One region of the Streptomyces sp. NBC_00353 genome, then DNA from elsewhere that is predicted to be linked to it. Evidence: predicted binding sites of a transcription regulator. Region 1 holds the regulator's gene; each other region holds the start of a gene.
What was found. Region 1 encodes HrcA, which represses chaperone genes, less so after heat shock. Its sites were predicted from a motif close to TTNGCACTCNGNNNNNCNGAGTGCNAA; they were not measured.
Positions count from the first base shown of each region.

Region 1 (10,497 bases):
GGCCGAGGGCGGGCGCGGGCTGCAGGTCGTCGCCGCACTCGCCGAGCGCTGGGGCATCACGTACCGCACCGGCCTGAAGACCGTCTGGGCCCGGCTGCCCGTCGACGACTGGACCGCGTTGCCCGAGCCGGCCGCCGAGCCGGAACTCCGGAGCGGGCTGCGCACCGCCGAACTGCTCGCCCCCACTGCCCGGCGCGCTCTGCGCGACGACGCGGACTGGGCGGGCCGCGGTGCGCTCTCGTTCCTCGCCGAGGCCTCCGACCTGCTCGCCGGTCAGCTCGACGAGGACATCGTGGCGGCGCTCGCCGGGCAGTTACTGGTGCCGAGACTCGCCGACTGGTGCGCGATCTGGCTGGAGCCGGAGAACGGCGGGCCCGCGGCCGTCCCCCGGCTCGCGAGCGTCTGGCACCGTGACGAGGCCGAGACCGGGCAGCTGCGCAGCGTGTTGGAGCAGGACCCGATCCGGCTGCCGGAGCGGGTGGGCACCGGGCCGGTCTCCATGCCGTGGCCCGGGGCCGACGAGGACGGGACCGGCCCGGGCGCCGGCGAGCGCTCCAGCGGCCGTGCGGGGGCCGCGCTCGCCTATCGGATAACCGCCGGCGGCCGCACGCTCGGAGCCGTGCTCCTGGGGCGGGAGGGCATCGCCCGCGTCCCTGACGGGGTGACCGCGCTGATCGAGGACTTCGTACGCCGTGTCGGCCTCGCCGTCGGCGCCGCCCGCGCCTACACCCGGCAGGCCACCATCAGCCGCATCCTGCAACGCGGACTGCTGCCCAGCAAGGTCGCCGACATCCCCGGAGTCACCAGCTCGCTGGTGTACGAGCCCAGCGACGACGGCGTCGTCGGTGGTGACTTCTACGACATCTTCGCGTGTCCCGGCGACCGCTGGTGCTTCATCCTCGGCGATGTGCAGGGCAGCGGTCCCGAGGCCGCCGTCGTCACCGGTCTCGCCCGGCCCTGGCTGCGGCTGCTGGCCCGGGAGGGCTTCCGCGTCGGCGAGGTGCTGGACCGGCTCAACCGGCTGCTCCTCGACGACGCGATGGAGACCGCCGAGGCCGCCGCCCTCATGGTCGCTGCGGCGGGCGGGCAGCACCTGCAGGAGGGCGGCCAGCGTCTGCGGGAGGACGGTCAGCAGCTGGCGGACGGCGGGCAGCCCCGGTTCCTCTCCCTGCTGTACGGGGAGATGGTGCCGCTGCCCGGCGGCGGTGTGCGCTGCACGCTGGCCAGCGCGGGCCATCCGCTGCCGCTGCTGCTGCGCCCGGACGGCACCGTGCGGCCCGCCGCCGAGCCGCAGGTGCTGCTCGGGGTCGTCGAGGACGTCGCGTACGAGAGCCAGAGCTTCGACCTGGCGCCGGGCGACAGCCTGCTGTGTGTCACGGACGGCGTGACGGAGCGGCGCTCCGGGCCGCTGATGTTCGACGACGGGGACGGTCTGGCCCGGGCACTGGCCGGCTGCGCCGGGCTGACCGCGGAAGGGATCGCGGACCGGATCAAACGGGCCGTGCACGAGTTCGCCGAGCGGCCGCCGGACGACGATCTGGCGCTGGTCGTGCTGCAGGCCCAGTGAGCGTGGGCCGGGAACGGTCGGCGGCGAGTGACAATGGACGGTATGCCTTCCGTACTGCCCGATGGTGAACCCGTGCCCGACGACGGGGCCCTGCCCCGCCATGCCCTGGAAGGCGCCGCCGACCGCCCGCTCGGCTTCTACCTGCATGTGCCGTACTGCGCGACCCGCTGCGGCTACTGCGACTTCAACACGTACACCGCGACCGAGCTGCGCGGCTCCGGCGGTGCGCTGGCCTCCCGTGACAACTACGCCGCCCACCTGATCGGCGAGGTCCGGCAGGCCCGCAAGGTGCTCGGCGACGACCCGCGGCCGGTCCGTACGGTGTTCGTCGGCGGCGGCACGCCCACGTTGCTGGCCGCCGGCGATCTCGTACGGATGCTGGCGGCGATCCGGGACGAGTTCGGGCTCGCCGACGACGCGGAGATCACGACCGAGGCCAATCCGGAGTCCGTCGATCCGGCTTATCTGTCGGAGCTGCGGGAAGGCGGCTTCAACCGGATCTCGTTCGGGATGCAGAGTGCGCGGCAGCACGTGCTGAAGATCCTCGACCGTACGCATACGCCCGGGCGGCCCGAGGCCTGCGTGGCGGAGGCGAGGGCCGCGGGCTTCGAGCACGTCAACCTCGACCTGATCTACGGCACCCCCGGGGAGTCCGACGACGACTGGCGGGCCTCGCTGGACGCGGCGATCGGGGCGGGGCCGGACCACGTGTCCGCCTACGCGCTGATCGTCGAGGAGGGGACGCAGCTGGCGCGGCGGATCCGGCGAGGCGAGGTGCCGATGACGGACGACGACGTCCACGCCGACCGCTATCTGATCGCCGACGAGGCGATGGCCGCGGCGGGCTTCTCCTGGTACGAGGTGTCGAACTGGGCCCGGACGCCGGAGGGGCGGTGCCTGCACAACGAGCTGTACTGGCGGGGCGCCGACTGGTGGGGGGCCGGCCCGGGCGCGCACAGCCATGTGGGCGGGGTGCGGTGGTGGAACGTCAAGCATCCCGGTGCGTACGCGCAGGCCCTGGCGGAAGGGCGGTCCCCGGGCGCGGGACGCGAGGTGCTCTCCGAGGAGGACCGTCGCGTCGAACGGATCCTGCTGGAGCTGCGGCTGGTCGACGGCTGTCCGCTGTCGCTGCTGGCTCCGGCCGGGCTGGCCGCGGCGGGGCGCGCGGTGGCGGACGGGTTGCTGGAGGCGGCGCCCTATGCGAAGGGGCGGGCCGTGCTGACTCTGCGGGGTCGGCTGCTTGCGGATGCGGTGGTCAGGGACCTGGTGGACTGACCGCGGAAGAATTACAGTGCCGCGTCATGATCATTGACATACAGCCGGCCGCGGATGCCACCGTGCTGCGGTACGGGTTGCGGCGGCTGTTGTGGGCGCTGCCCCTTCTGTTCGTGGTGCTGTTCGGTCCGTTCATTTTGTACGTGACGCTCACCACGCGGTCCGCCGGCAGCGGTTGGCAGTGGCTCCCTGTGGTTTTGTGCCTGCTGTTCAGCGCCGTGTGCGGAGGCGTCCTCGTCTCCCGTTGGCGCAAGCGCCGCGCGGTGACCGCGTTCGACGCCGTCGGCTTCTGGTGGATCGAGGGCAAGCAGGCCGCGCTCATCCGCTGGGACTCACTGGCCGGTGTCGGGATCTACTGGGCACGGCCCGGCAAGACCGTGGTGCACACGGTCGAGCTGTGCCCCAAGGGCGAGATCGACCGTGACGACCCGCTGCTGTGGAGCTACGTCCGGGACGCCGCCCCGCTCCACCCGGACCTGCCCCGGCTGCGGTACCGCATCGACGTGGGGAACTTCTCCGTGGCGTACGGGAAGGCGCTGCAACAGTGGGCGCCGGAGCTGTGGTTCGGTCGCCAGGAGCAACCCGATTCGTATATGGGCGCACCGGACCGCGTGGGTCACCGGGAGCGGACGGCCGCCGCGCAGGAGGCCGCTCTCCAGCCGCCCGAGATCGGCGAGACGGTCGTCGTCCACGAAGGCAGGCGCCGCGCCCGGCGCGGATTCCTCGTCCTGCCGATCCTGACCGTCCTCGGCGCACTCGCCGTGTGGGGACTTGTTCCAGGGCACGGGCACGGAGTGGTCGCCGTCGTCCGGTATGTGATCGCGGCGGTGATCGCGTTGTATGTCGGCTGGCTGGATGCGATCGGTGTGCGGAACATGCGGACGAAGTGGAATCAGCGCATCACCATGGACGCCACCGGAGTCCACTGGACTCAGAAGGGGATCGGGGCGACGGTGCCGTGGTCGTCGCTCGCCGCCGTGGGCATCCACTACTCCGCGCACGACCACACGCTCGAACTCTGCCCCAAGGGCGAGGTGGACCGGGACGCCCCGGTGCTGTGGCAGTTCGTCCGTGACGCCGAACCCCAGCAGCCGGGCCTGCCACGGTTGCGCTACCGCATCTCCGTGTTTCCCGCCTCCGGGCAGTACGCCGTAGCGGCAGGCTGCCGGCGCTGGGCACCCGAGCTGTGGTTCACCGGCGGGCGCATGGCCGACAACTACGTGGGAAGCCCTGACCGGAAGGGGCACAGGCAGCGCCTGCGTGCCGCTCAGGCCGGCTGAGTCACGAAGTCGATCAGCTCCTCCACCCGGCCCAGCAGCGCCGGCTCCAGGTCCCGGTACGAGCGGACCGTGGACAGGATGTGCTGCCACGCCGCCCCCGTGTTCTCCGGCCAGCCCAGTGACCGGCACACGCCCGTCTTCCAGTCCTGGCCGCGCGGCACCACCGGCCAGCTCGCGATGCCGACCGACGACGGTTTCACCGCCTCCCAGACGTCGATGTAGGGGTGGCCCACCACCAGCACGTTCGCGTCCGTGACCTCGCTCGCGATCCTCGACTCCTTGGAGCCGGGGACCAGGTGGTCCACCAGGACGCCCAGTCGCGCGTCCGGGCCGGGGGCGAAGTCGCGGACGACGGCCGGGAGGTCGTCGATGCCCTCCAGGTACTCGACGACCACGCCCTCGATGCGCAGGTCGTCGCCCCAGACCCGTTCGACCAGCTCCGCGTCGTGCCGGCCCTCGACATAGATCCGGCCCGCCCGTGCCACCCGCGCCCGCGCCCCGGGGACCGCGAGCGAGCCGGAGGCCGTGCGGGCGGGGCGTACGGGACCGGGCGCCGACGGGCGTACGAGGGTGATGACCCGGCCCTCCAGCAGGAAGCCGCGCGGTTCCATCGGGAACACCCGGTGCTTGCCGAAACGGTCCTCCAAGGTCACCGTCGGGCCCTGGGCCGTCTTCTCGCAGCGGATCACCGCACCGCAGAAGCCGCTGGAGACCTCCTCCACGACCAGATCGGGCTCGGCGGGGACCTCGGGGGCGGGGGCGGACTTCTTCCACGGTGGGGTCAGGTCCGGGTGGTAGCTGCGCATCGGACGACGATAGGACGGGAACGGGTCACGACACGCCGAATGCAGTGGACAGTTGGTCACGTTGCGCACGTAGGAACGAGGCGTCCACGAGCGCACCGTGCCCCGGCACATACACCGCATCCTCGCCGCCCAGCGCCAGCAGCCGGTCCAGCGCGGCCGGCCAGCGCGACGGGATCGCGTCCGGGCCCGCCTGCGGTTCGCCGGACTCCTCGACCAGGTCGCCGCAGAGCACGACGGCGGGGGAACCGGGCACCAGGGCCGCGAGATCGTGGCCGCTGTGGCCGGGGCCCACGTTCGCCAGCAGCACCTGGCGGCCACCGCCCAGGTCGAGGGTCCACTCGTCGCACACCTGGTGGTGCGGCGCCACCAGCACGTCGGCCGCCTGCGCCGCGTCCTCCTCGGGCACCCCGTGGCGCACCGCGTCGGCGCGCAGCTCGTCCGCTCCGCGGGCCAGGAGATCCGTCACTCCGACCGCCCCGTACACCTCGGCCCCGGAGAAGGCCGCGGCGCCGAGCACATGGTCGAAGTGGGGGTGGCTGAGTGCGATATGCGTCACCCTCCGGCCGGTCAGTGCCTGCACCTGGGCCCGGACCTCCGCGCCTTCGCGCAGCGTCGATCCGGTGTCGAAGAGCAGCACCCCGTCCGCTCCGACCACCAGTGCGACTGTCGCATCCCACCCGGGGAGCCGCCGCCGGCCCACACCGTTGCCGAGTCGCTCCCAGCCGAACTCTTCCCAAGAGGCGTCCATGCGGCGACGCTATCGGCAACGACCTGCGCAGTCTCGGGGTAGCGTGGCCGGTCGCCCTTGCTAGGGCCCTACCCGACCGCCGTACACTGGCGGGGGATTACTGGCACTCGTACGCATCGAGTGCCAGGGCTCTTCGAGGAACGACCGAAACGACCGGGATCCACCGAGTGACACAGCTGGAGGTGTGCGCCATGCTCAGCGAACGCAGACTCGAAGTGCTGCGCGCCATCGTCCAGGACTATGTCGGCACCGAGGAGCCCGTCGGTTCCAAGGCGCTCACCGAGCGGCACAAGCTGGGGGTCTCCCCGGCCACGGTCCGCAACGACATGGCAGTGCTGGAGGACGAGGGCTTCATCGCCCAGCCCCACACCAGCGCGGGACGCATCCCGACGGACAAGGGCTACCGGCTCTTCGTCGACAAGCTCGCGGGGGTCAAGCCCCTGTCGTCGCCGGAGCGCAGGGCCATTCAGAACTTCCTCGACGGCGCGGTCGACCTCGACGACGTCGTGGGCCGCACCGTACGGCTGCTCGCGCAGCTGACGCGGCAGGTTGCCGTCGTGCAGTACCCCTCGCTGACCCGGTCGACGGTGCGGCATGTGGAGCTGCTGTCGCTGGCGCCCGCCCGGCTGATGCTCGTGCTGATCACGGACACCGGCCGGGTCGAGCAGCGCATGATCGACTGCCCCGCGCCGTTCGGTGAGACCTCTCTTGCCGATCTGCGGGCCCGGCTCAACAGTCGGGTCGTAGGACGCCGTTTCTCGGACGTCCCGCAGCTGGTGCAGGATCTGCCGGAATCCTTCGAGAGCGAGGACCGGGGAACCGTGTCCACCGTGCTCTCGATCCTGCTCGAAACCCTCGTCGAGGAGACGGAGGAGCGGCTGATGATCGGCGGCACCTCCAACCTCACCCGCTTCGGGCACGACTTCCCTCTGATGATCCGGCCGGTGCTGGAGGCATTGGAGGAGCAGGTCGTGCTGCTGAAGCTGCTCGGCGAGGCCAAGGACTCGGGCATGACCGTACGTATCGGGCACGAGAACGCCCACGAGGGGCTCAACTCCACGTCCGTCGTCGCGGTCGGCTACGGTTCGGGCGACGAGGCAGTCGCCAAACTCGGCGTGGTCGGACCGACCCGCATGGACTACCCCGGAACGATGGGAGCGGTACGCGCAGTGGCACGTTACGTCGGACAGATCCTGGCGGAGTCGTAAGTGGCCACGGACTACTACGCCGTACTCGGCGTGCGCCGCGACGCATCTCAGGACGAGATCAAGAAGGCCTTCCGGCGGCTCGCACGCGAGCTGCATCCGGATGTCAACCCCGATCCGAAGACCCAGGAGCGGTTCAAGGAGATCAACGCCGCCTACGAGGTGTTGTCGGACCCGCAGAAGAAGCAGGTCTACGACCTCGGCGGCGACCCGCTGTCCGCCTCCGGCGGCGGTGGCGCGGGCGGATTCGGACAGGGTGGCTTCGGCAACTTCTCCGACATCATGGACGCGTTCTTCGGTACGGCGTCGCAGCGCGGACCCCGTTCGCGCACCCGGCGCGGCCAGGACGCGATGATCCGGCTGGAGATCGATCTCGGCGAGGCCGCGTTCGGCACCACCAAGGACATCCAGGTCGACACGGCCGTGGTCTGTACGACCTGCAGTGGCGAGGGCGCGGCCCCCGGCACCTCCGCACAGACCTGTGACATGTGCCGCGGCCGCGGTGAGGTCTCCCAGGTCACCCGGTCGTTCCTCGGCCAGGTCATGACCTCGCGGCCCTGCCCGCAGTGCCAGGGCTTCGGTACGGTCGTGCCGACCCCGTGCCCGGAGTGCGCCGGTGACGGCCGCATCCGTTCGCGGCGCACGCTCACCGTGAAGATCCCCGCCGGTGTCGACAACGGCACCCGCATCCAGCTCGCGGGCGAGGGCGAGGTCGGCCCCGGCGGCGGCCCGGCCGGTGACCTGTATGTCGAGATCCACGAGCTGCCGCACGCGGTGTTCCAGCGCCGCGGCGACGATCTGCACTGCACTGTCACGATCCCCATGACGGCGGGCGCGCTCGGCACCAAGGTGCCGTTGGAGACGCTCGACGGCCTGGAGGAGGTCGACATCCGGCCGGGCACCCAGTCCGGTCAGTCGGTCCCGTTGCACGGCCGCGGCATCACCCACCTGCGTGGTGGCGGGCGCGGCGATCTGATCGTGCATGTCGAGGTGATGACCCCGTCGAAGCTGGACCCGGAGCAGGAGCGACTGCTGCGTGAACTGGCGAAGCTGCGCGGCGAGGAGCGGCCCACCGGTCAGTTCCAGCCGGGGCAGCAGGGGTTGTTCTCCCGGCTCAAGGACGCGTTCAACGGCCGCTGAGGGCCGTCCGTCGCGTCACCGCCCTCTGTAGCGCACCGCCCGCCGGTTCTGGACCGGCGGGCGGTGCGCATATGGCGGTACCCCTTCCGGTCACCCTTCGGCTCCCCTTCCGGATCCCGCTTCGGATATCTTTCGGGCCGCCTCATGGCTGATTCGGCACGGTGCAGGCGACGTGGCACGATGCGGTCATGTCATCCGCGTTGACCGATCTCTGCCGGTATCCGATCGTGCAGGCCCCGATGGCGGGCGGTGTGTCCTGTCCACAGCTGGTCGCGGCCGTCGCCGAAGCGGGCGGGCTCGGCTTCCTCGCTGCCGGGTACAAGACGGCGGACGGCATGTACAACGAGATCAAACAGCTGCGCCGACTGACCGGGCAGCCGTTCGGCGTCAACCTCTTCATGCCGCAGCCGAACCTCGCGGACCCGAGCGCCGTCGAGGTGTACCGGCAGCAACTGGCCGGTGAGGCCGCCTGGTACGAGACTCCGCTCGGCGACCCGGACTCGTCCGGCGACGACGGATACGAGGCCAAGCTCGCCATCCTTGTGGAGGACCCGGTTCCGGCGGTCTCCTTCACGTTCGGCTGCCCCACCCGCGACACCTTCGACGCGCTCGCCGGAGTCGGTACGTACACCGTCGTGACCGTCACCACGCCGGAGGAGGCGCAGACCGCCCAGTGGGCGGGCGCCGACGCGGTCTGTGTCCAGGGCATCGAGGCGGGCGGCCACCGGTCCACCTACCGTGACGACCCGGAGACCGACGGCACCGGCATCGGCATCGGGGTGCTCTCCCTGGTGGCCGAGGTCCGTGAGACCGTTCAGCTGCCGGTCATCGCGGCGGGCGGCATCATGCGTGGCTCCCAGATCGCGGCCGTGATCGCGGCGGGTGCGGAAGCGGCGCAGCTCGGCACGGCTTTCCTGGCCTGCCCCGAGTCCGGTGCCCATCTGCTGCACAAACAGGCGCTGACCAACCCGTTGTTCGCACGGACGGCGCTGACCCGGGCGTTCTCCGGGCGCCCGGCCCGCGGCCTGGTCAACCGCTTCATGCGCGAGCACGGGCCGTACGCCCCCGCCGCCTACCCGCAGGTGCACCATGTCACCAGCGGGCTGCGCAAGGCCGCCGCCAAGGCCGGGGACGCCCAGGGCATGGCCCTGTGGGCGGGCCAGGGCCACCGGATGGCACGCGAGCTGCCGGCCGGCCGGCTGACCGAACTGCTCGCCGAGGAACTGGATGCCGCACGCGCGGCAGTGAGCACAAGGAGCACGCAGTGACCGCACCGGTCTTCGTCGTCGAGCAGGTCCCCAGCGGCCCGCGGTTCGTCCTGGACGGGCCCGAGGGGCGGCACGCCGTATCGGTGAAACGGCTGCACGCCGGTGAGGACGTCGTCCTGACGGACGGGCACGGCCGGTGGGTGGAAGGCGTCGTGGAGGCTGCCGAGGGCAAGGACCGGCTCGTCCTGACGAGCCTCGGCACGGTCCACGAGGAGCCCCGGCCCGCGCCCCGTATCACCGTGGTCCAGGCGCTCCCCAAGGGCGACCGCGGCGAGGTCGCCGTCGAGACCCTCACGGAGACCGGCGTCGACGCGATCGTGCCGTGGCAGGCCTCGCGCTGCATCACCCAATGGAAGGGTGATCGTGGCCTCAAGTCCCTGGCGAAATGGCGGAACACGGCCCGCGAGGCGGGCAAGCAGTCGCGCCGGGTGCTGTTCCCTGAGGTGACGGACGCAATGACGACCAAACAGGTGGCCGCACTTCTGGCCACAGCGGACTTCGCGGCCGTCCTGCACGAGGAGCGGGCGTACGACAGCGAGCCGCTGGCCACCGTCGGACTCCCGGCAGGGGGCGAGATCATGCTGGTCGTGGGGCCCGAGGGCGGTGTCTCGCCGGACGAGCTGGAAGCCTTCGCCGAGGCCGGCGCCCGGACCTGCCGGCTCGGCCGGAGCGTGCTGCGCACCTCCACGGCCGGCACCGCGGCGACGGCCCTGCTGCTGGGGCGCACCGGTCGCTGGGCGTAACCACCCCATACAGCAAGTACGGTGTGGCCGCAAGCGGTCTACCGCGCGGTGGGGGAGTAGTGGGACGCTTCCACGTATGCGGACATTGAGGGCATCAAGTCCATGGGGGCGCGGCCGGACCCGTCGCATTCCGGCCGTACTGTGCCTCGTCGGTACGGCGGTTGCGGGGGCCGTCGCCTGTGAGCCGATCGACGGGCTGAATTCCGCGTCCGTCGCCCTGACCACGGACCGGACCGGCACCGGGGCGCTGGAGCGCAAAGGGGTCGATGTGCGGTGGCTGAACTGCACGGCCGAGGTCGAGGGCGGCGGTGCGACACGGTCCTCGCCCTCACCCTCCGCGTCCGTGCGGCAGGTGGCGCGGGTCGACTGCCGCGGCCGGACCGTGGGCGGCAAGGACATCACGCTCGCCGGCAAGGTCACGAAGGAGGTCAACGGGGTTTGTGTGCGGGGGGACTTGACGGGGAG
Region 1 covers NZ_CP107985.1:6,746,684-6,757,180, forward strand. The annotation lists gene OHA88_RS30345 (ATP-binding SpoIIE family protein phosphatase) at 1-1,567, shown strand, start outside; gene hemW (radical SAM family heme chaperone HemW) at 1,601-2,842, shown strand; gene OHA88_RS30355 (hypothetical protein) at 2,869-4,122, shown strand; gene OHA88_RS30360 (DUF3097 domain-containing protein) at 4,110-4,928, opposite strand; gene OHA88_RS30365 (MBL fold metallo-hydrolase) at 4,954-5,676, opposite strand; gene hrcA (heat-inducible transcriptional repressor HrcA) at 5,868-6,884, shown strand; gene dnaJ (molecular chaperone DnaJ) at 6,885-8,021, shown strand; gene OHA88_RS30380 (nitronate monooxygenase) at 8,210-9,289, shown strand; gene OHA88_RS30385 (16S rRNA (uracil(1498)-N(3))-methyltransferase) at 9,286-10,032, shown strand; gene OHA88_RS30390 (hypothetical protein) at 10,109-10,497, shown strand, end outside.

Region 2 (10,497 bases), 2.1 Mb from region 1:
TGGGGCTGGTGAAGGTGGCGCCGCGCGGCCTGCTCGGAGGGGTCACCTCCAAGACCGGCCGCAAGTACGGGCCGCAGTGAGCGGGTTCTTGTCGGATGCCGCGGCCCGCGCGGGCGCGGATGTCAGCGGCGGGCTTCGGCTTGTTGCCGAACCGGTCCTCGCCGCCGTTGTTCTCGATGACGGGGCCGGCGGCGAGGGCGGGCGAGTCCGGGCCGCGCCGGAGGTCGCGGCGCGGCTCCGGGTCCTCAGTGATACGCCGGGGCGCGCAGCACCACGCCGGATGTGACGAATCTTCACCTTCCGTCCGGGATGCCGCCGTTGCACGGCCTGCCGAATGCGCTGTCGTCTCCGCATGTCGCACCGTCGCCCAGTGCCGGGTGGCACCGGACGACGGGCCGGGCGCCGGACGGGATGGCGCGGTTCGCGGCCGGTCCGCCCTTCGCGAAACCGGTGCCCGCCGAGAGGCCTGAATCACTCGGTCCGACCGCTCCACCCGAACCGTCATGAACCCCGTATCTCAATAAAATGGAACCATCCCATCCAGGCTCGTGAGACCGGGAGACACCATGAGATTCGTACAAGTAATCGACTGCAAGACGGAGCGGTTCGATGACATGGACCGCCTCATGGACGAGTGGGTCGAACAGACCAAGGGTTCCCGGACCGCCACTCACAGCCTGATCGGCAAGGACCGCTCCAACGGCGCCCACTACGTGGAGATCGTCGAATTTCCCTCGTACGAGGACGCGGTGGCGAACTCCAAGCTTCCGGAGACCGACCGGATCTTCCAGGAAATCGTGGCGCTCTGCGACGAGACGCCCACCTTCATCGATCTCGACGTGGTCCGCGACGAACAGTTGAACCAGACACTGTCCCGCAGGTTCTTCCACGAGATCGCCGTCGGCGGCAATCTGGACGCCATCGACGAGGTGTTCGCGCCCGACTACGCCGACCACGACATCGCGAAGGAAGAGGAGACCGTGATCGGGTCCGGCAGCCTCCGGGACGATCTCATCGGATGGCGGGCCGCCTTCGACTTCTCCTTCGACCTGGACCGGCAGATCTGCGAGGGCAACGACGTCGTGACGCTGTGGACCTGGACCGGCACCCACAAGGGCGACTTCATGGGCATCCCGCCGACGGGCAGGCAGTGCATCATGACCGGCACCACGATCTTCCGGTTCAAGAACGGCAGGATCCAGGAGGGCTGGTGGCACGAGGACGTCATGGGCCTGATGCGCCAGCTCGGCGCGGTCGACTGAACCCCGCCCGACCGAGCACCGAGGAACGAAGAAGACCGAAGGCCCCCTGTTCCCGCCGCTGAGCGGCGGGAACAAGGGGCCTTCTACGGCTGTGCGCCGGTGCGGCTACGCGTCAGTGCGAGTGACCGTGACCGCCGTGACCGGCGTCGGCCTCTTCCTCGGCCGGCTTCTCGACGACCAGGGTCTCGGTCGTGAGCAGCAGCGACGCGATGGACGCGGCGTTCTCCAGCGCGGAGCGGGTGACCTTGACCGGGTCGATGACGCCGGCCTTCACCAGGTCGCCGTACTCACCGGTCGCGGCGTTGAAGCCCTGGCCCTTGTCGAGGTCGGCGACCTTCGAGGTGATGACGTAACCCTCGAGGCCCGCGTTCTCGGCGATCCAGCGCAGCGGCTCGACGGCGGCGCGGCGCACGACCGCGACACCGGTGGCCTCGTCGCCGGTCTTGCCGAGGTTGCCCTCGAGGACCTTGACGGCGTGGACCAGAGCGGAGCCACCACCGGAGACGATGCCCTCCTCGACCGCGGCGCGGGTCGCGGAGATGGCGTCCTCCAGACGGTGCTTCTTCTCCTTGAGCTCCACCTCGGTGGCGGCACCGACGCGGATCACGCACACGCCGCCGGCCAGCTTCGCAAGGCGCTCCTGGAGCTTCTCGCGGTCCCAGTCGGAGTCCGTGGAGTCGATCTCGGCCTTGATCTGGTTGACCCGGCCCTTGACGTCGCCGGGCTCGCCGCCGCCGTCCACGATGGTCGTGTCGTCCTTGGAGACGGTCACGCGGCGCGCCGTGCCCAGCACGTCCAGACCGGCCTGGTCGAGCTTGAGGCCGACCTCCTCGGCGATGACGGTCGCACCGGTGAGGGTGGCGATGTCGCCGAGCATGGCCTTGCGGCGGTCACCGAAGCCCGGGGCCTTCACCGCGACGGCGTTGAAGGTGCCACGGATCTTGTTGACGACCAGGGTCGACAGGGCCTCGCCCTCGACGTCCTCGGCGATGATCAGCAGCGGCTTGGAGCCACCGGCCTGGATGACCTTCTCCAGCAGCGGGAGCAGCTCCTGGATCGAGCCGATCTTGCCCTGGTGGATCAGGATGTACGGGTCGTCGAGGACGGCCTCCATACGCTCCTGGTCGGTCACCATGTACGGGGACAGGTAACCCTTGTCGAAGGCCATGCCCTCGGTGAACTCGAGGTCCAGACCGAAGGTGTTGGACTCCTCGACGGTGATGACACCGTCCTTGCCGACCTTGTCCATCGCGTCCGCGATGAGCTCGCCGACCTGCGAGTCCTGCGCGGAGAGCGCGGCCACGGCGGCGATGTCGGACTTGTCGTCGATCGGGCGGGCGGTCGCGAGGAGCTCCTCGGACACGGCCTTGACCGCGGCGTCGATGCCCTTCTTCAGGGCGGCCGGGGACGCACCCGCGGCAACGTTGCGCAGGCCCTCGCGGACGAGCGCCTGGGCGAGCACGGTGGCGGTGGTGGTGCCGTCACCCGCTACGTCGTTGGTCTTGGTCGCCACCTCCTTCACCAGCTGGGCACCGAGGTTCTCGTACGGGTCGTCGAGCTCGACCTCGCGCGCGATGGTGACACCGTCGTTGGTGATGGTGGGAGCGCCGAACTTCTTGTCGATGACGACGTTGCGGCCCTTGGGGCCGATCGTCACCTTCACCGTGTCGGCAAGCTTGTTGACGCCACGCTCAAGGGCGCGACGGGCGTCCTCGTCGAACTTCAGAATCTTCGCCATGGGAGCTGAGCTGTCCTCTCAAACGAACTGCGCCCCCGACCGCCGGCTAGGTATTTCGCAGGGGGCCAGGGGCGCAGAACAGAAGCAAACGTGAGTGAATTACTTCTCGACGATCGCGAGCACGTCGCGAGCCGAGAGGACGAGGTACTCCTCGCCGTTGTACTTCACCTCGGTGCCGCCGTACTTGCTGTAGAGCACGATGTCACCGGTGTTGACGTCGAGCGGAAGACGCTCGCCGTTCTCGAAGCGACCCGGGCCCACGGCCAGGACGACGCCCTCCTGGGGCTTCTCCTTGGCGGTGTCCGGGATGACCAGGCCAGAGGCCGTGGTCTGCTCGGCGTCGAGCGGCTGGACCACAATGCGGTCCTCAAGCGGCTTGATGGCAACCTTGGAGCTGGTGGTCGTCACGATCCGGCCTCCCCCTTCGGAGATCTCGGGGTTAACTGCGGGGTTAACTGTCTGGGGTGGCGACCAGGTGGATCCGTCGTCGCGGGTGCCGGACCTGCCAGTCGCGCAGTACTGCTGGCACTCTCCAGTGGGGAGTGCCAGAGCCGAGACTATGACCGCGATTAGCACTCGGTCAAGCGGAGTGCCAATTCGGTGCGGTCGTGGCGTGGCAGCCACGGGCAGGGTCCCCTGGCGCGCAACCCAGGAGCATGCGCCCCGGGCGAGGCTCGCGGGACGAAGTTCACGGGCCCGCGACGTCCACGGGCACACGGCTACCGCCGGTCGCACCCGGCCCCGGGGTCCACGGCGCCGTACGATTCCGGCCGGTCCGGCTGCCGCTGCCTCTGCGGTGGCGACATCCGGGGGGCCGCGGACTCCCGCGGCCGGTCCCGCCGCCCGCAGGCGGTGACGACCCGCGACCCGGGCGCCCCGTGATCACCCCGCACGTCCACCTTCGGCCCCGACTCCGACGTCCGCCCCGCCGCCGGCGCCCGGTGCGGGCCGTGCACCTTCTGCGCAGCCTTCCGGCCCAGTCGTTCGATCGGGTCGACCGACTGCGCACATCCGGCGGTGGCAGTCAGAAGAACGCCTGCCGCCAGTAGTCCGGCGAGCAGCCGGCGCGCCCGGCTCATACGCAGTCCTCCGGCCGTGCCACGGCGTAGCCCTTGTCCGTGTCGGTCTTCATGACCGCCGTGATCGTCTTCATGACCGCGCGGATCATGACGGCCAGACCGCCGCTGCCGTCCAAGTCCGGGGCGCCCCCGGAAGTGCGCGAGGGGCGCGGCCGGAACCGCATATCCCGGCCGCCCCGTCGCAGGTCACCCTGCCTGCGACAGATCGAGCCCGACCTCCGCCCCGTCATGGCAAATTCTTCCTTTTGTCGTAAAACCGCATGAGCTCGGATAGTGGCAGCAGTCGAACGATCACTCGGCCCGACACCGCCGCCGACCCCCGAGCGGTCCCCCGGCTGGCTCACAATGGGCCGGTGAACGCCTTCGCCCCGACCGGCCCGACAGACCCGCGCGACCCGAGCAGCCCGAGCGACCCGTCCGGTGCCACCGACCCGCTCACCGACCCGCTCGCCGCCTTCACGGCACTGCGCGCCCCCGAGGGCGCGGCGCTCCTGACCGAGCTGCGGTCCTACGACCCCGCCCAGGAGCTCGCCACCGCGACCCGGCTGCGCCGCAGCCACCCGGCCGCACTGGTCTCGGCGGCGCTGGGGCAGGCGCGGCTGCGGCAGCGGGCGGTGGCGAAGTTCGGTGCCGAGGACGCGTACCGGATGTTCTTCACGCCGAACGGTGTCGAGCAGGCGACCCGGACCTCGGTAGCCACGTACCGGGCCGGCCGGTTCGCCGCAGCCGGCGTCCGCAGCGTCGCCGATCTCTGCTGCGGGATCGGTGGTGACGCCATCGCGCTCGCCCGCGCGGGCATCTCCGTCCTCGCCGTGGACCGCGACCCGCTGACCGCCGAGGTGGCACGCGCCAACGCCGCCGCGCTCGGGCTGGACGCCCTGATCGAGGTGCGGTGCGCCGATGTCACCGAGATCGACACCGCCGCGTACGACGCCGTGTTCGTCGACCCGGCCCGGCGCGGCGGACGCGGCAGGATCTTCGACCCGGAGGCGTACTCCCCGCCGCTCTCCTGGGCGACCGGTGCCGCGCTGAAGGCCCCCCGCGCCGCGCTGAAGATCGCCCCCGGCATCCCGCACGAGGCGGTCCCCGAGCAGGCTGAGGCCGAGTGGATCTCGGACGGCGGCGATGTGAAGGAGGCGGTGCTCTGGTTCGGCGAGGGGTTCGCGGCCGGCTCGTACCGCGCCACGCTGCTCCCGGCCGGCGCGACCCTGTCGGCTCCCGCCGCGCTGCCCGCCCCGCCCGTCGGCCCGGTCGGCCGCTATCTGTACGAGCCGGACGGTGCCGTCATCCGTGCGCATCTGGTCGCCGACATCGTGGAGCGGTCGGGCGGCCGGCTGATCGACGAGACGATCGCGTACGTCACGAGCGACGAACCGTACGACTCCCCGTACACCTCCGCGTACGAGATCACCGACCGGCTGCCGTTCAACATGAAGAAGCTGAAGGCGCTGCTGCGGGAGCGGAAGGTCGGCGTCCTGACCGTCAAGAAGCGGGGCTCGGCCGTCGAACCGGAGGAGCTGCGCCGCAAGATGAAGCTCCAGGGCCCGAACGCCGCGACCGTGTTCCTGACCCGGGTCGCCGGGGCGCCGACCATGCTGATCGGCCACCCCGTGCGGCCGGAGATGCCTTAGGCCAGGTCGGTCAGGTCTTCTGCGTACACCTGGGAGAGCGGCTGCGGGCCCACGTACTGCTGGCAGTTGCACTGCCCGGCTTCGAAGCGGACCGGCTTCTTGCTCTCGTCCCAGGCCGCCGGCACCTCGACCCGCTCATGGCACTTGCCCCGCTTGTCATGCTTCGCAAGGTGGTGCGTGCAGCCGCAGACCGGCTCCGGCGGCCGGTTCGCCGCCTCGACGGCCAGGCGTTCCTGCTTGCTCGCCTCCAGCAGTTCCAGCTTGCGGGTGTGCCGGTTGCGCAGCGCCGTACGGACGTTGTCGACCGCCCATCCGAAGCCGCCGGTCCAGAAGACGATCAGCACCCACCAGTACCACTCCATGTGACACCCTCCCCCTGCGCGGATCCTGCTACGCGGCCAGGATAGGGGCGGGGGCAGCGGTGAGCGCCGCCGCTGACGGAGAACAGCGGCGCGGACCCGCGCGCCCCGACGAGCACCCGCAGCAGCCGACGGCGGTGCACGAACGCCTTGGTGACGCCGGCCAGGCCGGACAGCCGGCCGATCGTCCGGAGGCCCATGAACGACAGGTGGGACGGGCGGGGTCGGTCGACAGCGGGGAGCCCCGCCCGTCCCGGTCCGGTTCAGTCGTACTGCTCACTGTCCAGGTAGTCGTCGTACGCATCGGGCTCGCCGGCCGAGCCGAGGTACTCGGAGTCGTGGACGGCATCCGCCACGTCGGGATCGTGCTCCGGCTCGCCGCTGTAGTCGTACTGATCGGACATGGCGCCTCCTCTCTCGACGGGCACCCGATGCGCCCGGTCACACAGTCAACGAGGCCGCCGAACCGGCCGGTGCGCCCGCGCGACCGGAGTGACTCCATGCGGATGACGGGCGCCACCTCAGTGGCGTACAGCCCGGTTGACCGTGTGCGGCGGCAGCCCCGCCCGGAGCGGCCGCGGCCCGGACCGTCAGGCGTTGAGCAACGCCTCGATGTCGAGCTTCTTCATGCCGAGCATGGCCTTCATGGCCCGGTCCGCCTTGGCCGGGTCCGGGTCGGAGAGCGCCTCGGACAGCCCGCGCGGGACGATCTGCCAGGACAGCCCGTACTTGTCCTTGAGCCAGCCGCACTGACTCTCCTCGCCGCCGTCGGTGAGCTTGGCCCACAGCTCGTCGACCTCCGCCTGCGACTCGCAGTCGACGGAGAGCGAGATCGCTTCGGTGAAGGGGAACTGCGGGCCGCCGTTGAGTGCGATGTACTCCTGGCCGGCCAGCCGGAATTCGACGGTCATGACCGCGCCCGGCTCGCCCGGCGACGCCTCGGTGTAGTGCGTGACGCCCAGCACCTTCGAGTCCCCTCCGAAGATGGAGACGTAGTGGTTCGCGGCCTCCTCGGCCTGGTTGTCGAACCATAGGAAGGTCTTGATCTTCTGCATGGCCTGCTCCTAGGCGACTCGTACGGGGGTGGCTGTGCAAGGTAGACCTTGCCGCCGCCCGAAACTCATCGCGGCGCGCCGCCTTCCTCCGCCTCCTTCTCCGCCCGCGCCAGCAGCAGCGCCTGCTCGCGTGCGTTGCGGGTCAGTCCCGCCGCCCGCACGAATTCCGCCCGCGCCTCGTCCGCACGCCCCAGCCGTGCCAGCAGATCGCCGCGCACGCTCGGCAGCAGGTGGTACGCCGCCAGCGCCCGGTCGCCGGCCAGGGCATCGACCAGTGCGAGCCCGGCCTCGGGCCCCTCGGCCATCGACACCGCGACCGCGCGGTTCAGTTCCACCACGGGTGACGGGGCCGCCTTGGCCAGCAGGCCGTAGAGCGTGGCGATGACCGCCCAGTCCGTCTCCTCGTACGTCACCGCGTGGGCGTGGCACGCTGCGATGGCGGCCTGCAGGGCGTACGGGCCGGGGGCCCCGCCCAGTGCGTTCGCCCGCTCAAGCGCCGCGTACCCGCGCCGGATCAGCAACCGGTCCCAGCGGGACCGGTTCTGGTCGGCGAGCAGGACGGGCTCGCCGTCCGGGCCGGTCCTGGCCGCGGTGCGGGACGCCTGGAGCTCCAGCAGGGCGACCAGGCCGTGCACTTCGGGTTCCTGCCCCATCAGCCCGGCCAGCACCCGGGCCAGCCGCAGCGCGTCCTCGCAGAGCCCCGGGCGCAGCCAGTCGTCGCCCGCGGTGGCCGCGTACCCCTCGTTGAAGATCAGGTAGATCACTTCGAGCACGGAGTCGAGCCGGGCCGCGCGGTCGGAGCCGTACGGCACTTCGAAGGGGACGCCGGCCCGGCCCAGGGTGCGTTTCGCGCGGACGATGCGCTGGGCGACGGTCGGCTCGGACACCAGGAACGCCCGGGCGATCTCGTCGGTGGTGAGGCCGCCGAGCAGCCGCAGGGTGAGCGCGATCCGGGCCTCGGTCGACAGCACCGGGTGGCACGCGGTGAAGATCAGCCGCAGCAGGTCGTCGTCGATGTCGTCGGCCCCCGCGATGTCGTCCGGCCCGGGCGGCTGCACGTCCTCCAGGGTCCGTCCGACCTCGGCGAGCTTGCGGGCGTACGTCTCCTTGCGGCGGACCAGATCGATCGCGCGGTGCTTGGCGGTGGCCGTCAGCCAGGCGCCCGGCCGGTCCGGGACACCCGACTCCGGCCACTGTTCCAATGCCGCGACCAGGGCGTCCTGCGCGAGTTCCTCGGCGATGCCCACGTCCCGCACGATGCGGGCGACACCGGCGATGATCCGCGCGGACTCGATCCTGAATACGGCCTCGACCGCCGCGGCCGCGCTTGCTTCCGTCACGGCCACCCATCAGAGCAGCCGATCAGAAGCGGAGCAAGCGCGGCCGGGCCGGGGGCGGGAGCGCGTACTGGCTCAGCCCTCGGCGATCTCGCGGACCTCGGCGGTGACCGTCCAGTTGTTCGGGTGGATCTCCAGGAACCGCTTGGTCCACTCCAGCGCCTCGGCCTTGTCCTTGCACTGCATGAGGGCGTAGCCGCCGACGACTTCCTTCGTCTCGGTGAAGGGACCGTCGGTGTAGCTCAGCTTGCCGTCCTCCCAGCTGACCCTCGTCCCCTGGGAGGTGGGGGCGAGCCCCGCGGTGTCCAGCATGACCCCGGCCTTGGTGATCTCCTCGAACAGCGCCCCCATGCGCGCCTCGAACTCGGGGTCCGGGGTCTGGGCGGGCAGGTTCTGCTCATCGATGCGGATCATCGACAGAAAGCGCGGCATGGTGACTCCTCGGTGCGGGAGGGCGGGGGCTTTCCCTGCCTCTCACCCTTGCGTCGAACGGGAGACGCCGCAATCGACACACCTCCGGAAGATTTTTCCGGCCTTTATCGCAGGGACGCCCAGAGCCTGCTCGCGGCGGGCTCCTGCGCCACCACCCGGTTGGGGTCGGACGGGGCGGCGACGACGGGCATGGTGACCGTGGTCAGCCCGGTCGAGGAGAGGGCGCCGAGGCTCTGCGCCAGGCCCCTCAGCTCGCCGAGCGAGTCGAGGCCGGTGTCCGTGGTCAGACTGCCGGTGACCGCGTCCACCATCTTGTACAGGCCGGCCGGGTCGGTCAGCAGATCGGTCTTCCCGGCCTCCTGCAGCAGCGCCTCGACCAGCTGTTGCTGGAGCTTTATCCGGCCCAGGTCGCTGCCGTCGCCGATGCCGTGGCGGGTGCGGGCGAAGGCCAGGGCCTGGGTGCCGTCGAGCCGGTGGGTGCCCGCGCCGAGGTGGAGATGACTGCTGTCGTCGTCGATGTCCTGCGTCGTGGTGACGGTCACCCCGCCCAGCGCGTCGACGAGACCGGCGAAGCCGGCGAAGTCGATCTCGATGTAGTGGTCCATCCGGACACCGGTGAGCTGCTCCACCGTCTTGACCGCGCAGACGGGACCGCCGACCGCGTACGCGCTGTTGAACATCGTCCGGTAGGTCGTCGGAGTGGTGCCGCCCGAAGGGGTCGGACACGAGGGGCGCGTCACCAGGGTGTCGCGCGGAATGCTGACGACGGTGGCCTTCGTACGGTCGGCATCGACATGGACGACCATCGCCGTGTCGGAGCGGGCGCCCGTGCTGTCACCGCCGCCGAGCGCGGAGTTCTCGCTGCCGCTGCGCGAGTCCGACCCGAGAACCAGGATGTTCAGCACACCGGTCGGCAGCGGGGACGCGGAGGCCGAGGGCGACGCCGACGCCGAGGGAGCCGCGGTCGGCACGGTGACGGGCGCCCTGGCGGGGCGGTCGTCACCCAGCGCGCTGTCGATGTCCACACTGCGGATGTTCTGGTTCAGATGCCAGTACGCCCACCCCGCCCCGGCCGCGGCGAGCACCAGGATGCAGCCCATCACTGCCGCGGCCGCCTTGAGCCGACGGGAACGGCGTCTCTTGTCTCCGGTCACGTCGAGGAACGTAAGTCCGAATTATTACGCCGGGAACCCTTGTTCGGTTTTCTTTCGGGAAATCTCAGGATCCGTTGAGTTTTCTCATGTCCCGCCGACATCCCGGCCGGTGTCCGGACCGGCGACCTCGAACCGCCAGCGGTGCACCGCCCGGGTGATCAACTCCGGCTCGGGCTCGGGAAGTTCGGGCAGCACGTCGCCGTACGCCGCCTCCCACCAGGTGATGACCAGCACCCGGTCCTGCGGCGCGCGCAGCAGCTCGTACCGCAGCGGCTCGTACGCCAGCTCGCCCGTGCGCGCCCGCGCCCACTCCAGCAGCTCGGCGCCCCGGCCTGCCACGGCCCGGGCCTCCCACATGAGGGCGACGGTCATGAGTAGAGGTTGTCCTTGCTGACCTCGTGCACATGATCGTGGTCGTGGTGGTACGTGCTGCCCGGCACATGCGTGTCC
Region 2 covers NZ_CP107985.1:4,601,100-4,611,596, forward strand. The annotation lists gene OHA88_RS20635 (SDR family NAD(P)-dependent oxidoreductase) at 1-80, shown strand, start outside; gene OHA88_RS20640 (ester cyclase) at 567-1,262, shown strand; gene groL (chaperonin GroEL) at 1,375-3,000, opposite strand; gene groES (co-chaperone GroES) at 3,100-3,408, opposite strand; gene OHA88_RS20655 (hypothetical protein) at 4,076-4,309, opposite strand; gene OHA88_RS20660 (class I SAM-dependent methyltransferase) at 4,340-5,710, shown strand; gene OHA88_RS20665 (hypothetical protein) at 5,707-6,072, opposite strand; gene OHA88_RS20670 (hypothetical protein) at 6,333-6,473, opposite strand; gene OHA88_RS20675 (VOC family protein) at 6,660-7,124, opposite strand; gene OHA88_RS20680 (RNA polymerase sigma factor) at 7,190-8,470, opposite strand; gene OHA88_RS20685 (YciI family protein) at 8,537-8,893, opposite strand; gene OHA88_RS20690 (LCP family protein) at 8,998-9,993, opposite strand; gene OHA88_RS20695 (hypothetical protein) at 10,132-10,419, opposite strand; gene tsaD (tRNA (adenosine(37)-N6)-threonylcarbamoyltransferase complex transferase subunit TsaD) at 10,416-10,497, opposite strand, start outside.
Region 2: the regulator HrcA is predicted to act here: its motif matches at 3,570-3,596, upstream of groES (co-chaperone GroES).

Region 3 (10,497 bases), 1.8 Mb from region 1:
GCCCCGCGCCCTCCTCGGCGCCGAACTCCGCCACCGGAGGGACAGTGCCGGCCTCTCACAGGAAGAACTCGGGCTCCCGCTCTTCGTCAGCGGCTCGTTCATCGGCCAACTGGAGTCCGGTACGCGCCGGATGCAGTTGGACCAGGCCCAGAAGTTCGACGAGATCCTGACGACGGACGGGTTCTTCGTGCGGAACTGCGTCGCCCTGAAGAAGTCGAAGTACCCGGACCACTTCGCGGAGGCGGCGGAGGCGGAGGCCGTCGCGAGGACCATCAAGGAGTACGCGCCGCAGTTGATCCCCGGGCTGTTGCAGACGGAGGCGTACGCACGGGCGGTGTTCCGGGGAGGACTGCCGATGGCAGCGGAGAGCGCGGTCGACGACCTGACCAGAGTGAGGCTGGATCGCGCGCAGCTGCTTTCCGATCCAACAACGCCCTTGTTTTGGTCGGTGCTGGATGAGGCGGTCTTACGTCGGAAGGTCGGCGGACCGGCAGTGATGGCAGAGGCGCTCAACCACATCCTGAAGCTGGCACGCGAACACCGGATCATCGTGCAGGTACTGCCGTTCAACGCGGGCGCACACATGGCCATGGAAGGCCCGCTCAAGCTGATGTCCTTCGATGACGCGCCCCCGCTCGCCTACCTTCAGGGCCTGGGCACAGGGAAGTTGCACGACGATCCCGCCACCGTCAGGCACTACGAACTGACCTACGATCTGGTGGCGGCCAGCGCATTGTCACCGGAAGCGTCCCTGGCCCTGATCGAGTCGGTGGCGGAGGATTACGCCCATGAAGCTCAGCAGTTCTGACTACTACGACCTGGCCACGGCAACCTGGCACAAGTCCTCGTACAGCGGAGCAAGCGGTGGCGACTGCCTGGAAGTCGCCGACGGCCACCCCGGCGTCGTCCCCGTCCGCGACTCCAAGGTCCCCGACGGCCCGGCGCTCGTGTTCCGTACGGCGGCGTGGTCGTCCTTCGTCGCGGATCTCAAGCGCAACTGAGGCCCGGGGCTCAAGCCCCGTACTCCGAGCGCTCTTTTCGAGGAAGGGGTGGAGGGCTTCAACCCACCCACCCTCCCCAGCAGGCAAGTTCACTTTTCGTGACCGGCTTGCCACGCACGGTGCGGACGCTCTAGCGTTCCGAACAACGAACGACCCCTGCCGGTGCTGGAACACCGAACAGGGGCCTGACCAGCAAGATCGAAAAGAGCGATCCCATGGCTGACAGTCAGCTTAGTGCTGCCTCGTGCGCACCGCACGTACCCCCGCACAGCCCGCGCACACCGCCGCACCCGATGGCCAACCCGGGCTACGGCAAGCGGTCCGCGTCCGGCCAACGGCCCCGTACCGCACACGACTTCGCGCACCTTCCGCCGCGTGAGGCCGCCGTCACCGCCTATGTCGACCGGCTGCCGGACGGCGCCGACATCTCCGTGAAGACGCTGGCCAAGGTGTTGCCGTACGGGCAGTGCGCACTGCGGACCGCGCTGAACAACCTCCAGCGGGCCGGGCATCTGCGCCGAGGCAGCGAGCACGTCATCGGCTCGGGCAGCGCACGCTGGGTGACGCGTACGTTCTTCTCCCGCACGCCTCGCGACGACGGCTGGTGGGCTGCGTTCACCAGGGGCGACGTTCCGCCGGAAGAACGGCGGCCGACCCGTTCCCGGGCATTCGTCCTGCTGGCCGCGCTCGGCCGTACCGCACCCGCGCTGAGCCTGTCGTCGACGGACTGCACGGCGCTGGAGCCGTATGTCACAGCGTGGTTCGACCGGGGCGCCACCGAGGTACAGCTGCTGCACGCACTGACCGACGGGTTGCCGGTCCCGGTGCATCACGCGGCGGCACTGGTCCGCAGCCGCCTGACCACCAAAATGCCACCCGAACGGGCCGCTCCGCCCACCCCATCCGCCGCGCTGCGGGTCCTCGAGTGCGCGAAATGCGGCACACCGGGCCGGGCGGAGACGCTGCCCGGCGGCGAGTGCGGGCCATGCCGAGGTGAGCAGGCCTCCGTACCGCCGGGCAGCCGCGGGATCCCGGCCGACGGGGTCCGCGACCGGATGGCCGAGGTGCGGGCCGCAATGGTCCCCCGCCCCAACAGGCAGGGCGTAATCACGTGACGCTGAGGCCGCGACTCCGGACTCCGGGCCCGCAGGCGACGGTCTGCAGGTGGCTGCGCGCCGGGGCGGCCGTGTCACCGCAGCGGGCCCGACACCGCTCGGTGTCGGGCCCGCTGGACGGTCAACGCGTGGGCCGGGGTGCCTGGTCGGCACCCCGCCTCATGCGTCAGGCGTGGGAGCCGGCCTTGCGACGGCGTACGACAAACACCGCGCCCGCGCCGATCGCCAGGGCCGCGCCGCTCGCGAGGGCGAGCTGCGACGTCGCGGAGGACGAGCCCGTGGCGGCGAGGCTGCCGTTCACGGGGCTGGCCGACGCACCGCCCTGCGGCTCGACGTCCGAAGTGTTCGGCTCGGTCGTGCTCGGCTTGGCGTCGTCGACCTTGCCGGGCTTGCTGCCCGCGGCGGCGATCAGGAACTCGTAGCCCTCGAGGTCCGGGTTCCCGCCGCAGGTTCCGTTGTCGTTGAAGTAGTCACCGGCGACGAAGGTGACGCCGTTGCCCGCGGGGGCCGAGGCGTCGACGGTGAGGCGCATCTTGACGTCGGCGTGGGCGCCTGCCTTCAGCGGGCTGACGGCGTCCATGTAGTGCTCGTTGTCGACGGTCTTCCACGTCGAGGACGAGGCGGACGACCACTGCAGGTGCACCAGGTCGTCGATGTCCTTGAGCCCGCTCTTGTCGGTCGCGTGGACGTAGGCGAACGGAAGTACCTCGTCCATCGTCTTGTCGGTGCCGTTGGTCACCCGGAGATTGAAGGTGACCTTCGTACCGGCGACGACTGTGGACGGCAGACCCGTGACGACCGTGGTGAGCTTGGCCTCGGGGACGCAGTCCTCGCCGCCCTCGCCCGCCTCCTCCTTCGCCTTGGCCAGCGCCTCGTCGGCGGCGGTCTTGTCAGCGAGCGCCGCCTCGGTGGCCTTCTGCGCCTGGTCCAGCTTCCGGGTTGCGGCGACCCGCTCGTCGTCACGCGCGTCCAGGGCTTCCACGACCTTGGCATCGGCGGCGGTCTTGGCATCGGCAGCGGCTGCGGCGGCGGCTTCCGCCTCGGTGAGAGTCGTCGCCGCCGCGGTCTTCTCCTCCTCGGTGGCTGTCTCCGGGAGGGCGTCGACCGCCGCCTTGGCGTCGACGACCGCCTGGTCGGCGTCGGTCTTCGCGGTGGCGGCGTCGGCCGCCGCGGCCTCGGCGGCCTTGGCTGCCACGGCCAGGGGAGCGGTGTCGGACAGGACCGCTTCCAGAGCCGCGTAGGCGGCACTCTGGGCCTCTACGGCGTCGTCGTACGCCTCCTGCGCTGCGGCGGCGGCCTTTTCCAGCTCCGCGATGGACGGCTTCTCCTGCGTCTGCGCTGCCGGCTTGTCGTCGGCGAACGCGGGGGTGACCGACAGCAGGAGGACAGGCGTGGTCACTGCGGCGGCAACAGCTGTGGCAAGAATCCGGCGAATCTTCACAAGAGCCCTTCGGAGTCCGAGAAAGAGAAGAAGGGGTCGCAGCGGAATGGGACACGCAATGCGACTTGAGGCGATCGTATGCCCGAGGCAACGATCGACCGTCACGAGTTTTTCACCCGTTCCGATCAACACCACAACACCGGGAGAGACAGAAGAGACGAAAGGGTGTAGTTGCTTTCGCCGCCTGCACTTTCGCTGTGAGGAATGCCACATGGCCCTGGACGCGTCGTTCTACGCCTCTCCGGCCCGCCCCATCCGGCGAGCGCCTGCACCTTTGCGCAGGCAACCCCGCCGCCGCCACTGAGCTCACAACCTGGAGGGCCGGCAGGAGAGTTGGGGCGTTGGTGCGTCCATTTCATGGTGCGTCCATGAAAAGTTTCCTACCGGCCAGTAGACATGAGACTCGGCCTCATCGAGGGTTGGGCGCGTGCATGTCAACCTCGACACAGGAGGCACCCTCATGAGCCGAAGCCGTACCCGGTCCGCCCGTACGGCGGGCGTCGCCGCCGCGGCCGCCGTTCTCGCCCTCGTCGCGCCCGCCACGGCCGCCCAGGCCGCCCCCGTGTCGTCGCCCACCGCCGGGGCCACCACCGCGTCCTGGGCCCCCGGCGGCAATGCCGCCATCCTGGGCATCGACTACGCCACCTGGCAGCGCGATGTCGCCGCGGTCATCGACGTGGCCCGCCCCTACATCCAACAGCGCATCGCACAGACCCCCGCGGGCCAGAAACCGGCGATCGTCCTCGACATCGACAACTCGTCGCTGGAGACGGACTTCCACTACTTCTGGACGTTCCCGACCCCCGCGATCGCCAAGGTCCGCGATCTGGTCCGGTACGCCGACTCCCAAGGCGTCGCCATCTTCTTCGTCACCGCCCGCCCGGGCATCATCGCCTCGCTGACGCAGCACAACCTCACCGCGGTCGGCTACCCGGTGACCGGCCTCTATGTCCGCGACCTGCCCGACCTCTTCGACGAAGTCAGCACGTACAAGACCGCCAAGCGCGCCGAGATCGAGGCCCGGGGCTACACGATCATCGCCAACATCGGCAACAACGACAGCGACCTGGTCGGCGGCCACGCGGAGCGGACGTTCAAACTCCCGGACTACGACGGCAAGCTCTCCTGACCGCTGACCGGCCGTCACCGCCGCGGACATGGCATCGGCCCCCGGGACCAGTACAGGTCCCGGGGGCCGATGTGCGACCAAACTACTGATCCGTCAGGATCAGAAGTCCATGTCACCGCCCGGCATGCCGCCCGGAGCGGCCGCAGAGGCCTTCTCCGGCTTGTCGGCGATGACGGCCTCGGTGGTCAGGAACAGCGCGGCGATCGACGCGGCGTTCTGCAGAGCGGAGCGCGTGACCTTCGCCGGGTCGAGAATGCCCTCGGCGATCATGTCGACGTACTCGCCGGTCGCGGCGTTCAGACCGTGACCGATCGGCAGGTTGCGCACCTTCTCGACGACGACGCCACCCTCGAGACCACCGTTGACGGCGATCTGCTTGAGCGGGGCCTCCAGCGCCAGCTTGACGGCGTTGGCGCCGGTCGCCTCGTCACCCGAGAGCTCCAGCTTCTCGAAGACGGCGGAGGCCTGCAGCAGCGCCACGCCACCACCGGCGACGATGCCCTCCTCGACGGCCGCCTTCGCGTTGCGAACGGCGTCCTCGATGCGGTGCTTGCGCTCCTTGAGCTCGACCTCGGTGGCGGCACCGGCCTTGATGACGGCCACGCCGCCGGCCAGCTTCGCCAGGCGCTCCTGGAGCTTCTCGCGGTCGTAGTCCGAGTCGGAGTTCTCGATCTCGGCACGGATCTGGTTGACACGACCCTGAACCTGGTCGCTGTCACCGGCACCGTCGACGATCGTGGTCTCGTCCTTGGTGATGACGACCTTGCGGGCGCGGCCCAGCAGGTCCAGGCCGGCGTTCTCGAGCTTGAGACCGACCTCCTCGGAGATGACCGTGCCACCGGTGAGGATGGCGATGTCGCCGAGCATGGCCTTGCGGCGGTCACCGAAGCCCGGGGCCTTGACGGCAACGGACTTGAAGGTGCCACGGATCTTGTTGACGACCAGGGTCGACAGGGCCTCGCCCTCGACGTCCTCGGCGATGATCAGCAGTGCCTTGCCGGACTGCATGACCTTCTCCAGCAGCGGAAGGAGGTCCTTCACGTTGCTGACCTTGGAGTTGACGATCAGGATGTACGGGTCGTCCAGGGACGACTCCATGCGCTCCATGTCGGTGGCGAAGTACGCCGAGATGTAGCCCTTGTCGAAGCGCATACCCTCGGTGAGCTCCAGCTCCAGACCGAAGGTCTGGGACTCCTCGACGGTGATGACGCCTTCCTTGCCGACCTTGTCCATCGCCTCGGCGATGAGCTCGCCGATCTGGGTGTCGGCGGCGGAGATGGAGGCCGTCGAAGCGATCTGCTCCTTGGTCTCCACGTCCTTGGCCTGCTCCAGCAGAGCGGCGGAGACGGCCTCGACGGCCTTCTCGATGCCCCGCTTGAGGGCCATCGGGTTTGCACCCGCGGCTACGTTGCGAAGGCCCTCACGGACGAGCGCCTGGGCGAGAACGGTGGCGGTGGTCGTACCGTCGCCGGCGACGTCGTCCGTCTTCTTGGCGACTTCCTTGACCAGCTCTGCGCCGATCTTCTCGTACGGGTCCTCGAGCTCGATCTCCTTGGCGATGGAAACACCATCGTTGGTGATCGTGGGCGCGCCCCACTTCTTCTCGAGGACGACGTTGCGGCCCTTGGGGCCAAGGGTGACCTTGACGGCGTCGGCGAGCTGGTTCATCCCGCGCTCGAGACCGCGCCGTGCCTCCTCGTCGAACGCGATGATCTTGGCCATGTGAAGTGGTCCTCCCGGACAGGGGTGGATTTCTCCGGACCGAGTGGCGCCCGCGACGGACGGCCTGCCTGCCCGGTGGTTCCTTGCCCCACCAAGCCTGCGGGCCTCACCGGCCCGGTCCAAGTTCTGTCACTCTCACCTGGAGAGTGCTAACGCAATGATTAGCACTCGACCCCCACGAGTGCAAGCGCCCCCGGCGGTTGTGGACAACGTGCGGACCGGGCGACGGCGCGCGGGATGCCGCGGGCATGCCACGCGGGGCGACGGTCGGCATCACGCGTGAAGGGCCCGTCCCCCTGGGGGTACGGACCCTTCATGCGTGAGTGGTGTCGTTGGCCGACCGCGCCGAGCTCAGCCGACGGCGAGCTTGACCATGTCCGCCTGCGGCCCCTTCTGGCCCTGCGAGATCTCGAATTCAACTCGCTGACCCTCTTCGAGGGTGCGGTACCCGTCCATCTGGATCGCGCTGTAGTGGACGAAAACATCCGCACCACCGTCGACCGCGATGAAGCCGTACCCCTTCTCCGCGTTGAACCACTTGACGGTGCCCTGAGCCATGCCTAACTCCCCTATTACTGGCCCTTGCACAGGACCGCACTTCGCGGGCCCGGGTCAGAACTCACCCTCCGACAGGAGAGGGTGCGTGCGCCGGAACGCGTCGACCGCGGCCGAATGTATCTGCCCAACTGCCCTCTGCAACAGGTCAATCGGACGAGAATTCTGGGCAGCACCGAACGCCCGAATATGCGGAATTTATGCGATTCCAGGGCAACTCGGGCCGGGCAAAGGCCACTTATGGCGCAAGGAGTTCGAACACTTTGGCTGCATCTTGTCGCGGGCGGACGCATTCTCATATGCGGTCGGCACGGGCAGCGGAGGGGACTTCCCAACTGTACCGCGCTTAACCATGCAGAATTGCCCCCTCCGCTTACCTCGCAGAGGGGGCAATTCCGGTGACGCTGTGAAGTCGGCCGCGGGGCCCACGGAGAGTCCGCGCCGGGGCGACGGAAGGTCAGCAGCCGCCCGCGACGGCCGGGATGATCGAGATGCCGGCGCCGTCCGGGGTGGCCGCCTCCAGGCCGCCCTCGAAGCGCACGTCGTCGTCGTTGACGTACACGTTCACGAACCGGCGCAGCTTGCCCTGGTCGTCCAGGACACGCGCGGCGATGCCCGGGTGGTTCTGCTCCAGCGACTCGATCACCTGGGAGAGGGTCGCGCCCTCGGCCGGGACCTCGGCCTGACCGCCCGTGTAGGTGCGCAGGATGGTGGGGATACGGACCTTGACGCTCATGTGGGTGCCTTCCTTGCGTCTCGGGTGGACGTCACGGGTGGACGTCCCGGTGGTCGGATCAGCTGCGGGCCAGGCCGGCGTCGCGGAACGCGTCGAGGCTGGGCCGGATGGTCGCCGTCGGACCGGTGGTCGGGGCCACCGCGTCCAGCGTCTTCAGACCGTCACCGGTGTTGAGGACGACGGTGGTGAGCGTCGGGTCCAGCAGGCCGGCCTCGATCAGCTTCTTCGTCACGCCGACCGTCACCCCGCCCGCCGTCTCCGCGAAGATGCCCTCGGTGCGCGCCAGCAGCTTGATCGCGTCGACGACCTGCTCGTCGTCGACGTCCTCGACGGCGCCGCCGGTCCGGCGGGCGATGTCCAGGACGTACGGGCCGTCGGCCGGGTTGCCGATCGCCAGCGACTTGGCGATCGTGTTCGGCTTCTGGGGGCGCACGACGTCGTGACCGGCCTTGAAGGCGGTGGAGACCGGGGAGCAGCCCTCGGCCTGGGCGCCGAAGATCTTGTACGGCTTGTCCTCGACGAGACCGAGCTTGATCAGCTCCTGCAGACCCTTGTCGATCTTCGTGAGCTGCGAGCCGGACGCGATCGGGATGACGAGCTGGTCGGGCAGCCGCCAGCCGAGCTGTTCGCAGATCTCGTACGCGAGCGTCTTGGAGCCCTCGCCGTAGTACGGGCGCAGGTTGACGTTGACGAAGCCCCAGCCCTCGCCGAGCGGGTCACCGATGAGCTCCGAGCAGAAGCGGTTGACGTCGTCGTAGTTGCCCTCGATGCCGACCAGTTCACCGCCGTACACCGCGGCCATGACGACCTTGCCCTGCTCCAGGTCGTGCGGAATGAACACGCAGGACCGCAGGCCGGCCCGGGCGGCGGCCGCGCCCACGGCGCCGGCGAGGTTGCCGGTGGAGGAGCAGGAGAGAGTGGTGAAACCGAAGGCGCGGGCGGCCTCGACGGCGATCGCGACGACGCGGTCCTTGAAGGAGTGCGTCGGGTTGCCGGAGTCGTCCTTGACGTACAGGCCGCCGGTGACGCCCAGTTCGCGGGCGAGGTTGTCGGCCTTGACCAGCTTGGTGAAGCCGGGGTTGATGTTGGGCTTGTCCGCGACATCGGCGGGGACCGGCAGCAGCGGCGCGTAACGCCAGATGTTGTTCGGCCCGGCCTCGATGCGCTTCTTCAGCTCGTCCGGGGAGCCGCTCGGCAGGTCGTACGCCACTTCGAGCGGCCCGAAACAGGTCGCGCAGGCGAAAATGGGACCGAGCTCGAAACGCTCTCCGCACTCGCGGCAGGAAAGTGCCGCGGCGGGACCGAGGTCGACAGCTTCGGCGGAAGAATTAGTGCTCACTGCAACGGTCTGCGTAGCCATGATGGCGAGGCCCTTTCTCCTCATCTTCCTCGCGACGCATTTCGCCACGAGACGGAATTGGCACCTTCCCCACCTGACCTCGCGGTCGGCAGGAGGGTTGCCGGGACTTCAACGGGCCGTTCCCTCAGTCCCTCTGGATGAGCGCTGTGGCACTGGATCATCGATCCAGGCGTTTATCGGCGGAGGACCCCGGCATGCAAGGGTCATCCGCGTTGTTCAAGACTGTAACCGAAGCATCGGACGGTTGAGATAGCCGTCCGAACCGCGAGATGGATCACATACAGGGAGTATCGACCGTGCTGGAAGAGGTCGAACGCTGGCTGACCAGACGTTCCTGGTCGGCCGCCGACCGTCCGCTGGACCGGCTCGTCGCCGCCAGGGCCAGGGATCCGCGGCGCGGGAGTGTGAGCGTCGTGCTGCCCGCCCTGAACGAGGAGGCGACGGTCGGCGCGATCGTCGAGACGATCCGGGTCGAGCTCATGGAGAAGGTCCAGCTGGTCGACGAGCTGCTGGTGATCGACTCCGGGTCGACGGACGCCACCGCGGAGGTCGCCCGGAAGGCGGGCGCCCGGGTGGTGCACCGTGACGACATACTCCCCCGGATACCCGCGCTGCCCGGCAAGGGCGAGGTCCTCTGGCGATCACTCCTGGTCACCGACGGTGACATCGTCTGCTTCATAGACGCCGACCTGAAGGACTTCTCCGCGGATTTCGTCTCCGGCATCATCGGCCCGCTGCTCACCGATCCCGAGGTGCAGTTCGTGAAGGCGATGTACGACCGCCCGCTCGGAGACACAGCGGGCCAGGGCGGTCGCGTCACGGAACTGGTGGCCCGCCCGCTGCTCAATCTGCACTGGCCGCAGCTGGCCGGCTTCGTCCAGCCGCTGGGCGGCGAGTACGCGGTGCGGCGCTCGCTGCTGGAGCGGCTGCCGTTCCCGGTCGGTTACGGAGTGGAACTCGGCCTGCTCGTGGATGCGCTGCACACCGTGGGACTGGACGCGCTGGCACAGGTCGATGTAGGGGTCAGGAAACACCGCCACCAGGACGGGCAGGCGCTGGGCCGGATGGCGGCGGCGATCTACCGGACGGCACAACTGCGCCTCTCCCGCGGCCACTTGGTACGACCGTCCCTCACCCAGTTCGAACGGGGCGAGACCGGCTTCGTACCACGCACGCACGCCGTGGACACGGAGGAACGACCGCCGATGCAGGAGATCAGGGAGTACGTTTCGCGCCGCGCCGCCTGAGGTGGCCTGACTTCGCACGTTTGGGCGGTTCGCGATCGGGCTAGATTCCGCAACATGGTCTCCGAGCACGTGATCACATCTGCCGCCCAGGTACTCGTCGCCTCCAACCGCGGCCCGGTCTCGTACGCACTGAGCGAGGACGGCTCGATCAGCGCCAAACGGGGCGGCGGCGGACTCGTCTCCGGGCTGAG
Region 3 covers NZ_CP107985.1:4,930,621-4,941,117, forward strand. The annotation lists gene OHA88_RS22245 (helix-turn-helix domain-containing protein) at 1-808, shown strand, start outside; gene OHA88_RS22250 (DUF397 domain-containing protein) at 789-1,001, shown strand; gene OHA88_RS22255 (hypothetical protein) at 1,217-2,116, shown strand; gene OHA88_RS22260 (LAETG motif-containing sortase-dependent surface protein) at 2,283-3,557, opposite strand; gene OHA88_RS22265 (HAD family acid phosphatase) at 4,018-4,686, shown strand; gene groL (chaperonin GroEL) at 4,786-6,408, opposite strand; gene OHA88_RS22275 (cold-shock protein) at 6,760-6,966, opposite strand; gene OHA88_RS22280 (MoaD/ThiS family protein) at 7,421-7,699, opposite strand; gene thrC (threonine synthase) at 7,758-9,059, opposite strand; SAM riboswitch class I at 9,077-9,203, opposite strand; gene OHA88_RS22290 (glucosyl-3-phosphoglycerate synthase) at 9,356-10,306, shown strand; gene OHA88_RS22295 (alpha,alpha-trehalose-phosphate synthase (UDP-forming)) at 10,361-10,497, shown strand, end outside.
Region 3: the regulator HrcA is predicted to act here: its motif matches at 6,570-6,596, upstream of groL (chaperonin GroEL).